Regions from separate parts of the Micromonospora jinlongensis genome, predicted to be linked through region 1. Evidence: riboswitches for the same ligand, from Rfam matches in the RefSeq annotation. Region 1 holds a riboswitch; the other holds the start of a gene.

Region 1 (5,320 bases):
TCCTCGATGAACGCGACGCTCTGGCCGCCACCAGCGGTGTCGGCGCCGGCTTCCCGCTGCACGCCGGCGTCGCCGCCGCCGGTGCTCACCGGGGCGCGCCCGGTGGCGGTGAAGTATTCGGCCTGCTTCTGCTTGGGCTGGAGGATCTCGATCGCCCGACCGGTGAGCGGGCCGGACCCTCCGGCGCCGCCCTCGTCGGTGTAGGTGGCCTCGAAGACCGCGAACACGTTCGCCTCGGCGCCGTGCCCGGAGGCGAGCGACGTCTGGACGGTGCCGGTGCAGCCGGTGTGCTGCTCCAGCGGGTGGGCGTGCTCGTCGTGACCGAGCAGCACCTGGAGCTGCACCTTGTCGCAGTCGACCTGCCCGTCCTCGGGGTCGGTCACCTTGACGGTGTAGCGGACCTGGTCACCCCAGTTGAAGAAGCCACCGTCCGGCGGGAACTCGATGGTCACCGTCGGCGCGGTGTTGCCCACGGTGACCGGCACGTTGGCCACCGCGGTACGGCCCTTCGGGTTGGTGACGGTGAGCTGGGCGGTGTAGCTGCCGGCCGTCGCGTACGTGTGCGTCGGGTTGGCCTCGGTCGAGGTCTGCCCGTCGCCGAAGGTCCAGGCGTAGGTGAGCGTGCCACCGTCCGGGTCTCGGGAGCCGGCGCTGGAGAAGGTGACAGTCAACGGCGCCGGGCCCGAGGTCGGGTTGGCGGACGCCGCCGCGATCGGGGCACGGTCACCGGCGGTGTAGTCGATCCGGTAGACGCCGGAGTTGTCGTTGTTGCCGCCGAAGCCGCTGCCCCACTCGATCAGGTACAGGGCACCGTCCGGGCCGAACTCGAAGTCCATCGGCCGGACCATGCTCATCCCGGTGAGGAGCTGGTTGATGTCCACCAACGACTTGCCGTCGGGGGTCATCTGCATGGTGTACATCTTGTTCTGGTTCCACTCGCCGAGCAGAGCCTTGCCGTCGTAGTACGCCGGCCACTTGCGGTTGGAGTTGAGGTCGGCGTCGTAGCGGTAGACCGGGCCGCCCATCGGCGCGCCACCGCCGCCGATCTCCGGGTAACGCGCGTCACCGGCGTACCCGTAGTCGACGGTGGCCGGGACGACCGGCGGGAGGTTGGTCAGGCCGGTGTTGTTGGGCGAGTTGTTCACCGGTGCGGCGCAGTCGAACTTCGGACCGCTCGGGCCGGACGGGAACGTGTAGTCGTTGTACGCCTCGTTCGTGCCCGTGCAGTACGGCCAGCCGTAGTTGCCGGGGGTCACGACGTTCCACTCGACCAGGCCCCGGGGGCCCCGGTTCGGGTTGTCCGCGTTGGCGTCCGGCCCGTAGTCCGCCACGTACAGCGTGTCGGTCTTCGGGTCGGTGCCGATCCGGAACGGGTTGCGGAAGCCCATCGCGAAGATCTCGGGGCGGGTCTTCTCGGTGCCCGGCGCGAAGAGGTTGCCCGTCGGGACGGTGTACGTGCCGTCGTCCTCCGGGTGGATCCGGATCACCTTGCCGCGCAGGTCGTTGGTGTTGCCCGAGCTGCGCTGCGCGTCGTAGTCCTGGCGGCCCGGCCGCTCGTCGAGCGGCGAGTACGCGCTCGACTCGAACGGGTTGGTGTTGTCACCGGTGGCCAGGTAGAGGTTGCCGGCGCTGTCGAAGGCCATGCTGCCGCCAGCGTGGCAGCAGGTGTTGCGCTGGGTGTCGACCCGCAGCACCTGCTTCTCGCTGGCCGGGTCGATGGTGTCGCCGGTGACAGTGAAGCGGGACAGCAGGTTGCGGGTGACCCCGTCGTTGGGGGCGTAGTAGAGATACACCCACTTGTTGGTGGCGAAGTCCGGGTCGAGCCGGATGCCGATCAGGCCGTCCTCGTTGCCGGTGAAGACGTCCAGGTCGACGGCGGTGACGGTGCTGCCGGTGTCCGGCTTGACGATCTGCACGCGACCGTCGCGCTCGATGTAGAAGACGCGCCCGTCTCCGGCGATGTCCAGCTCCATCGGGTTGCTGGTGTTGCTGTCCAGGGAGACCTTCTCGAAGTTCGAGGTCTTCGAGGCACCGCAGTCGGCGTTCTCTACACCGGCCGCGGTCCGGATGCCGCCGAGCAGGTGGGACAGGAACTCGGGCTCGGCGTACGACTCTCGGGTGTGCCCGCCTCCGGTGTACCAGGATCGACCGCCGTCGAAGTCCTGGCACCAGGCGATCGGGTGGTCGGCCCCCATGGCACCGGCGCCCGCGGTGTAGCTCTTCTCGTCCAGGCTGGCGAGCACGTGCACGTCCGGCCGGGGGTTGGTCTGGTAGTTGTACCACTCGTCGAACCGGGACCAGCGGTCCGGCAGCCCGGCCGTGGACGGGTGGGCGTGGTCCTCCACCTTGACCGTGGCCTGCTGGTTCTGCGGGTGGTTGGCGAAGTACGCACCGACCAGGTCGCCGTACCAGGCCCAGCTGTACTCGGTGTCCGATGCGGCGTGGATGCCGACGTAGCCGCCGCCCGCCTTCACGTAGCGCTCGAACGCCGCCTGCTGCTCGGCGTTCAGCACGTCACCGGTGGTGGAGAGCCAGATCACCGCCTTGTACTTCGCCAGGTTGGCGTCGTTGAATGCGGCGCCGTCCTCGGAGTTGTCCACGGTGAATCCGTTGGCGGCACCGAGCTGTTGGATGGCGGCGATGCCGGTCGGGATGGAGTCGTGCCGGAAACCGGCGGTCTTGGAGAAGACGAGGACGGAGAAGGGATCGGCCGCGGCCTTTGGCGCTTTCGGCGCCACCTGGCTGACCGGGGTTGCGGCTTTCGCATCCCGTGGGGGGACCTGGGCAGCCGCCTGGGCGGGCGTGCCGAACAGGGTGGTCGAGGCCATGGCCAGGGAGATCAGGGTTGCGGTGATGGGTACGCGGGCACGACGAGAACGGGACACGCCGCCTCCTGTGTCGTAGTGACAGAGCTCGCGGGAGTCGGCTCGCCGAAGGCCGTCCCTGATGGAGCCGGTGGTGACACCGCGTCACGGTGCCCCCGCCAACATTTTGTCGAATCGCTGAACAAATTAATTCGGCTGGCTCAATGTCCGGCAAGATGCCGGCAGGTAACGGTTCTGCAACGGGGGGCGACATTCCGAATAGGACCGGGATGAAGCGCCCCACCTAATCCGCCTTCTCGACCCGTCGACACCCGCCTTGGCAGACCGGCGGATCTGTCGTACGGTGACACGCAAGTAACCCACGGGAGCCCGGTGTACCGGGCTGAGAGGGGGGCTGACAGCCCCCGACCGTCGAACCTGATCCGGATAATGCCGGCGCAGGGAGGAGCGTTGCCGTGCCGTCCCTGGGGCGACTGCATCTGATCACCGACACCCGACCCGGGCGAGACCCGCTCACCGTGGTCCGGGCCGCCCTCGCGGTGGCCCGAGCCGACCTGGTGGTGCAGGTCCGGGTCGAGGATTCCGCCACCGACCGCGAGGCGTACGAGCTGGCCCAGCGGGTGCTGGCGCTCTGCGTGCCGTACGGGGCGACCTGCCTGGTCAACGACCGGTTGCACGTGGCGCTGGCGGTCGGTGCCGCCGGTGGGCACGTCGGGGCCGACGACCTGCCGGTCGCCGCCGCCCGTCGGGTGCTCGGCCCGGCCGGCGTGCTGGGCGCCACCGCCCGCGCGCCGGGAACAGCGACCGCGGCGGTCGCGGCGGGAGCCAGCTACCTGGGCGTCGGGCCGTGCCACACCACCAGCACCAAGTCCGGCCTGCCGGATCCCATCGGGCCCGCGGGCGTACGTGCCGTCGTCGACGCCGTCGACGTGCCGGTCATCGCGATCGGTGGCGTGACCGCCGAGCGGGTCCCGGAGCTGCGGGCCGCCGGGGCGTACGGGGTGGCGGTCGTCGGGGCGGTCTCCGCTGCCGCCGACCCGGCGCGGGCGACCGCCGAGCTGATCGAGGCACTGACGTGCTGACCGGCCGGTCGGAGTCAGCACGATCGAGCGACCGGGCTCGGCCGGACGTCGCGGTGGTCGGGGCGGGGCCGATCGGGCTGGCGATCGCCTGGCGCTGCGCCGCCCGAGGGCTGCGCGTGGTGGTGCATGATCCGGCGCCCGGCTCGGGGGCGTCGGCGGTGGCCGCCGGCATGCTCTCGCCGGTCGCCGAGGCGTACTTCGGTGAGCGACAGCTGACCGGGCTGCTGCTGGCGTCGGCCGCCCGCTGGCCGGCGTTCGCCGCCGAGCTGACCGCGGCGAGCGGCACCGCGATCGGCTACCGGACCGAGGGCACCCTGATGGTCGGGCTGACCGGCGACGACCTGGCCGAGGCGCGCCGGCTCTGGGCGTACCAGCAGGGGTTGGGCCTGCCGGTGACCCCACTGCGCCCCAGCGAGCTGCGCGACCGCGAGCCGGCGCTCGCACCACGGCTGCGCGGCGGCGCGCTCGCGCCCACCGACCACCAGGTCGACCCCCGGCGACTGGTGCCGGCGCTGCGCACGGCCGCCCAGCGGGCCGGCGCGGTGCTGGTGCCGCAGGCGGTCGCGCACCTCTCCGATGTGGAAGCGACAGTCACCGTGGTCGCCGCCGGCTGCGGGGCCGCCGCCCTCACCGGCCTGCCCGTCCGGCCGGTGAAGGGCCAGATCCTCCGGCTCCGCGCGCCCGACGGCGTCGCGCCGGGCTTCCGGCGCGTGATCCGGGGGTACGCCGACGGCGAACCCGTCTACCTGGTGCCCCGCGCCGACGGCGAGGTCGTGCTCGGCGCGACGGTCGAGGAACGGGCCGACACCACCGTCACCGCCGGTGCGGTGCAGCGCCTGCTCCGCGCCGGAGTCGACCTGCTGCCCGAGCTGGCCGAGTACGACCTGGTCGAGGCGGTCGCCGGGCTGCGCCCCGGCACGCCGGACAACGCGCCGATCCTCGGGCCGTTGCCCGACCGGCCGGACGTGCTGGCCGCCACCGGGCACCACCGGCACGGCATCGTGCTCACCCCGATCACCGCCGACCTGATCACCGAGCTGGTGCTCGACGGCGTGCCCGACCCGCTGCTCGCGCCGTTCGGACCCGAACGGTTCCGTGTCGGCTCGGCCGATCGCACGCCGGCCGCGACGGGCGGACCTGAACCGACGATGGAGGGGGACCGGTGGAGTTGACGGTGAACGGGGCCGGACGCAGCGTCCCCGGTGGCGCGTCGGTGGCCGACCTGGTGCGCGACATCGTGCCCGAACAGCGGGGGGTGGCTGTCGCGGTGAACGGCGAGGTCGTACCCCGGGCCGGCTGGCCGGCCACTGTGCTGCGCGACGGCGACCGGGTCGAGGTGCTCACCGCGGCGCAGGGCGGGTGAGCGGCGTGACGTTCGAGCTGGGTGGGGAGACGTTCACCTCGCGGTTGATC
Region 2 (5,320 bases), 690 kb from region 1:
AGGTCGCGGAGCGCGATCCGGTTGGTCGGCACCAGACCGCCCGCCCGGCCGGCGATCTCCATGGCGAGGGCCTCCGAGTGCCCGGTGCCGAACGCGTGCACCACGCCGTCGGCGCGTACGGCGTCGGCGATCAGATCCGCGGCCCGCCCCACCGCCTCCCGCTGGCTTTCGGCCACCCGGCCGATCGTCTCGGTCACCACGGCCAGGTAGTCCTCGGCACTCACCGTCATGCGTCCTCCGTCGTCCGATTGCGGGCCAACCAGTGCACCGCGAAGTCGACCGCCGCCCGCTGGCGCATCAACCTGCCGGTCCCGGCACCCACCGGGCCGGTGCGAACCTCTCCGGTGGCCTCCAGGGCCGCGCCCAACGCGTCGAAGTCACCCGCGTCGAGCCGTACGTCCTGCCACCACACCCACTCCCGGCCGCCGTCGGCGGTGCGCACCGCGGCGCCGACCCGCTCCCGAGGTGAGCCGGCGCGGCGGTATTCGGCCAGGTGCAGCGAGGTGCTCGCCGAGTGGCCGACACCGAGCAGCAACACGTCGGCGTCCAGGTCGTAGAGCCGGGCCAGCGGGGACTGCTCGCCGAGCATGTCGGCCAGGGCGTGCCCGGCCACCACCTGCTCGGCGGCCGGCCCGAGCGCGGCGAACGACACCTGGGGATGCGAGCTGCGCAGAGCGCCGGGCCAGCCGCGGACCGTCTCGGCGAGCGCCCCCATGAACCGGCTCGGGGTGATCGCCGGGTCGAAGCCGGGCATCTCCGAGCGGATCAGCGGCCACCAGTCCGCCGGCACCGGCGGGTTGCGCCACTGGGCGGGGTCGCTGTTCTCCGGTGTGTGGGTGGGCACGACGATCGTGCCGTCCGGGCCGAGCGCGTCACGCAGGGCCAGCACCACCGCGTGCGGACCACCGCTGATGAATCCCAGCGGACGGAGGCCGGCGTGCACCAGCAGCGTCGCGCCGGGGCGTACGCCCAGCAGGCGTAGCTGCGCGGCGATCGAGCGGCGGCTGCCCGGCCCGCTGCCGTCCGTCGTCATGATGGTCCTCCCCCGCTGACCCGCACGACTCAGGCCGTTGCGCTGACTCGGGCCAGGATCGCCTCGGCGAGCGGGCCCGGGGCCGCGTCCGGGATCCAGTGGCTCACCCCGGCCAGTTGCACGAAGCGGTAGTCCCCGGTGACGTTCGCCGCACACGCCTCGGCGGCGGTCCGGCCGATGGCGACGTCCCGGTCACTCCAGACGTACGTGGTGGGCACCGCGACCGGGCCGACCGCCGCCAGGTCGGAGCGGGACATCGCCCGGTACCAGTTCAGTGCGGCGGTGAGGGCTCCCGGCTCGCGCATCGGGTCGGCGTAGCGGTCCACCCGCGGCCCGTCGCCCACCCCGCCGAGCAGTTTGCGCAGCGCGGTGGCGTGCCACGCCAGCAGCACCTTCTCCGCCTTGTCCGGCTTACGGAACAGCGCGATGTACGACGAGCGGGCCTTCTGCTGGCTGTCGTTGGCCAGGGCGTGCGCCATGGCCGCCGGATGTGGCACGGACACCGCGGTCAGTGTGCGGACCCGCTCGGGGTGCCCGGCGGCGACCGCCCAGGCCACGATCGCGCCCCAGTCGTGGCCGACAAGGTGGACGGCGTCCAACCCGAGGGCGTCGAGCACCGCCACGACGTCGGCGACCAGCTCGGGGATCCGGTAGTCAGCCACCGCCGTGGGCCGGGCACCCGGCGAGTAACCGCGCTGGTCCAGCGCGTACGTGCCCAGCCCGGCCGCGTGCAGCGCCGGCACGACCTCGTCCCACTCGCCGCTGTGCTGGGGGAACCCGTGCAACAGCAGGACGGGTACGCCCTCCGGCGGACCACCGGCGGTTACCTCGAACGTGAAGCCTCGCGCGTCAACCCGCATGATCGGAAGCGTACCCAGCCGACGACGGGCCGGCTGCTCGCCGCAGGTCAGGCGGATGCCCTCCTGGGCCAGCGGCTCAGGTCGGTGTTAGCGTCAGCGAGACAACTTCACATCCGACAGGGGAGCGCACAGCGCTGAGAGTGCGGGCACGCCCGCAGACCCTCGAACCTGATCTGGGTAATGCCAGCGCAGGGAGTTCGGTCGACCTCCAGCCGCGCCGCAGTCCGGTGCCACCGGACGCGGCGTGCGTCTTCTCCTGGTTCGATTTACTGAACTGGGAGCACAGCATGGACAACACCACCAACCGTTGGCGGACCATCGACATCGTGGTCGCCTCGGTGATCGCGGTCGCCTTCGGCGTCATCTTCTGGGCGTGGGGCCTGGTCTGGAGCGCCACCGAGGGTGCGTTCGCCTTCTTCCCGCCGGCGCAGGCGCTGCTGTACGGCGTCTGGTTGATGCCGGCCGTGATCGGCGGTCTGGTCATCCGCAAGCCCGGTGCCGCGCTCTACTGCGAGACGGTGGCCGCGGTCCTCTCCGCGCTGCTGGGCAGCCAGTGGGCCGGCACGGTGATCCCGCAGGGCATCGTGCAGGGCATTGGCGCCGAGCTGGCGTTCGCCGCTTTCCGGTACCGGTCGTTCCGGCTGCCCACCGCGGTGGTGGCCGGCGCGCTGACCGGTCTCAGCGCCGCGTTGTTCGACTTCTTCATCTGGAACGTCGACTACGCGCTGGCCGACTACCGCATCCCGTACGCGCTGATCACCATCGTCAGCGCCACGGTGATCGCCGGTGCCGGCGGCTGGCTGCTGACCAGGGCCCTGGCCAACACCGGTGTCCTGGACCGTTTCCCGGTAGGCCGGGACCGCGCCCTGATCTGACCCCGCCCACTCGCGTCGATCATGAGGTTGACGGGCGGATGGATCTTCAGAACCACCGTCAACCTCATGATCGACCGTGCAGGGTGGAGCCGGGGCTTGGGAGGGGGTGTTTGGTGGGCGGGGTACTGCTGCGCGGATTCGGTTGGCGGCATGCTGGGCGGCGCGCGTGGGCTCTGCGCGGGGTCGACCTGCGGGTTGAGGTCGGGGAGCGGGTGCTGCTGCTCGGGCCCTCGGGGGCCGGCAAGAGCACCCTGCTCAGCGCGCTGGCCGGACTGCTGCCCGAGGACTCCGGCGAGCAGGAGGGCACCGTCGAGATCGACGGGCTCGACCCCCGCAAGGGCCGGGAACGGGTCGGCATCGTCTTCCAGGACCCGGAAACCCAACTGGTGATGGCCCGCTGCGGCGACGACGTCGCCTTCGGGCTGGAGAACCGGGGAGTGCCCGCCGACGAGATCTGGCCCCGGGTGGACGAGGCGCTGCACCGGGTCGGCTTCCCGTACTCCCGGGACCGCAACACGGCCGCGCTCTCCGGCGGCGAGCAGCAACGCCTGGCCCTGGCCGGCGCGCTGGCCCTGCGCCCCGGCCTGCTGCTGCTCGACGAGCCGACCGCGAATCTCGACCCGGCCGGGGCCGAGCTGATCCGGCAGGCGGTTGCCGGGGCGCTGGACGCCGACACCACGCTGATCCTGGTCGAGCACCGGGTCGCCGAGGCGCTGCCACTGGTCGACCGGGTGGTCGTCCTGGACCCGGGAGGCGGGGTCCGTGCGGACGGCACGCCCGAGGCGGTCTTCGCCGCCCACGGCGCCGCCCTGGCCGCCGAGGGAGTCTGGGTGCCGGGTCACCCCATCGCGCCCCGGCCGGCCACCGCCGCCCCCGGCGAGCTGTTGCTCACCGCCGACCGGCTCGGCCTGCCTCCCCGGCTGGCCTCCACCGATCTCGCGGTACGCGCCGGAGAGGCCCTCGCCGTACGCGGACCCAACGGCGCCGGCAAGTCCACCCTGGCGTTGCTGCTCGGCGGGCTGCTCCGGCCAGGCACCGGCCGGGTCACCGCGTCCGCCGGGTTGGCCGGCGCGGACCATCGCACTCCCCCGCACCGTTGGCGGGCACCCGCGCTGACCCGCCGGATCGGGTCGGTCTTTCAGGACCCGGAGCACCAGTTCGTCACGAGCACCGTCTTCGACGAGCTGGCGCTCGGCCCGCGCCGCACCGGTCAACCCGAGGCAGCAGTGCGGGCGACCGTGGCCGGGCTGCTGGAGCGACTACGACTGGATCGGCTCGCCGCCGCCAACCCATACACCCTCTCCGGGGGCGAGGCGCGGCGGTTGAGCGTGGCGACGGCCCTGGCCACCGCGCCCCGTCTGTTGATCTGCGACGAACCGACCTTCGGCCAGGATCGGCGGACCTGGCGGGAGCTGGTCGACCTCTTCGCCGAGCTGCGCGACGGCGGGCACGGCGTGGTCGCGGTCACCCACGACGCGGATTTCGTCGCCGCGCTCGCCGACCGCACCGTCACCCTGCACCGGGCCGTGACCGGCGACGGTGCCCGATGATCAGCATCGAGCCGGTCGCCGCGCCCGGTGCGCCGTTGGCCCGCCGCAACCCGGTGGCGAAGGTCGCCGCGGCGCTGGTCTTCTCGTTCACCCTGCTGGCCACCCTGGACCCGGTGGCCCCGGCGATCGCCATCGCGCTCGAACTCGCCGTACTCCCGCTGTTCGGCATCCGCTACCGGGTGCTGGCCCGGCGGGCCTGGCCGCTGCTCCTCAGCGCCGCCGGCATCCTCGTCACCCTGGTGCTCTTCGCCGCCGACCGGTCCGGTCGGGTCCTGCTGGACGCGGGGCCGGTGTTCGTGAGCACCGGCGTGCTGCTCACCGCGCTCGGCCTGGTGCTGCGGGTCTTCGCGGTGGCACTGCCGGGCGTGATCGTCTTCGCGACCACCGACCCCACCGACCTGGCCGACGCGCTGATCCAGAACGCGAAGGCGCCGGCCCGGTTCGCCATCGGGGCGCTCGCCGCGTTCCGCCTGGTGCCGCTGCTCGGTCAGGAGTGGCAGATGATCAGCATGGCCCGGCGGGCGCGGGGCGTCGACGCGGGACGCAACCCGGTGGCGAAGCTACGACTGTTCGCCTCCACAGCGTTCGCGCTGCTGGTCGGGGCGATCCGCCGGGGCACCCGGCTGGCCGTGGCGATGGACGCGCGTGGTTTCGACGCCGGCACCCCCCGGACCGTGGCCCGCAGGCAGCGCTTCACCCGGGCCGACGGGCTGCTCGTCGCCGGGGCGGCCGCCCTGGCCGGCGCCGCACTGACCACGAGCATTCTCCTCGGCAGTTTCCGCCCCCTGATCGGCTGACCTGACCCCTTCTCTCCACCCAGCGCGCCGGCCGGCGTCTCTCCGCGTCGCCACGCCGGCATGATCCGCACAACATCAGCGATGGTGCTGCTTCCTTGGGCGGTGAGGCAGCACCATCCCTGAAGTTGCTGTCTGCCTCACCGCCCACGGCGTCGGGACACCGCGGCCGGTGGGTGCGGGTCGGTCAGCTGCGGCGGAAGGCGTA

What was found. Region 1 has a riboswitch for thiamine pyrophosphate ahead of thiE (thiamine phosphate synthase). Riboswitches for the same ligand answer to the same signal wherever they lie in the genome.
Region 2: linked by a shared signal. The riboswitch ahead of HNR22_RS12420 (ECF transporter S component) and the one ahead of thiE (thiamine phosphate synthase) in region 1 are both predicted to bind thiamine pyrophosphate.

The regions. Positions count from the first base shown of each region.
Region 1 is NZ_JACCHK010000001.1:3,578,917-3,584,236, reverse strand. Features, by position in the region: gene HNR22_RS15710 (ThuA domain-containing protein) at 1-2,885, opposite strand, end outside; TPP riboswitch at 3,177-3,286, shown strand; gene thiE (thiamine phosphate synthase) at 3,281-3,907, shown strand; gene thiO (glycine oxidase ThiO) at 3,901-5,079, shown strand; gene thiS (sulfur carrier protein ThiS) at 5,070-5,270, shown strand; gene HNR22_RS15690 (thiazole synthase) at 5,267-5,320, shown strand, end outside.
Region 2 is NZ_JACCHK010000001.1:2,884,429-2,889,748, forward strand. Features, by position in the region: gene HNR22_RS12405 (sugar isomerase domain-containing protein) at 1-230, opposite strand, end outside; gene HNR22_RS12410 (AAC(3) family N-acetyltransferase) at 227-1,033, opposite strand; gene HNR22_RS12415 (alpha/beta fold hydrolase) at 1,063-1,893, opposite strand; TPP riboswitch at 2,002-2,106, shown strand; gene HNR22_RS12420 (ECF transporter S component) at 2,181-2,768, shown strand; gene HNR22_RS12425 (ATP-binding cassette domain-containing protein) at 2,882-4,318, shown strand; gene HNR22_RS12430 (energy-coupling factor transporter transmembrane component T family protein) at 4,315-5,115, shown strand; gene HNR22_RS12435 (hypothetical protein) at 5,300-5,320, opposite strand, start outside.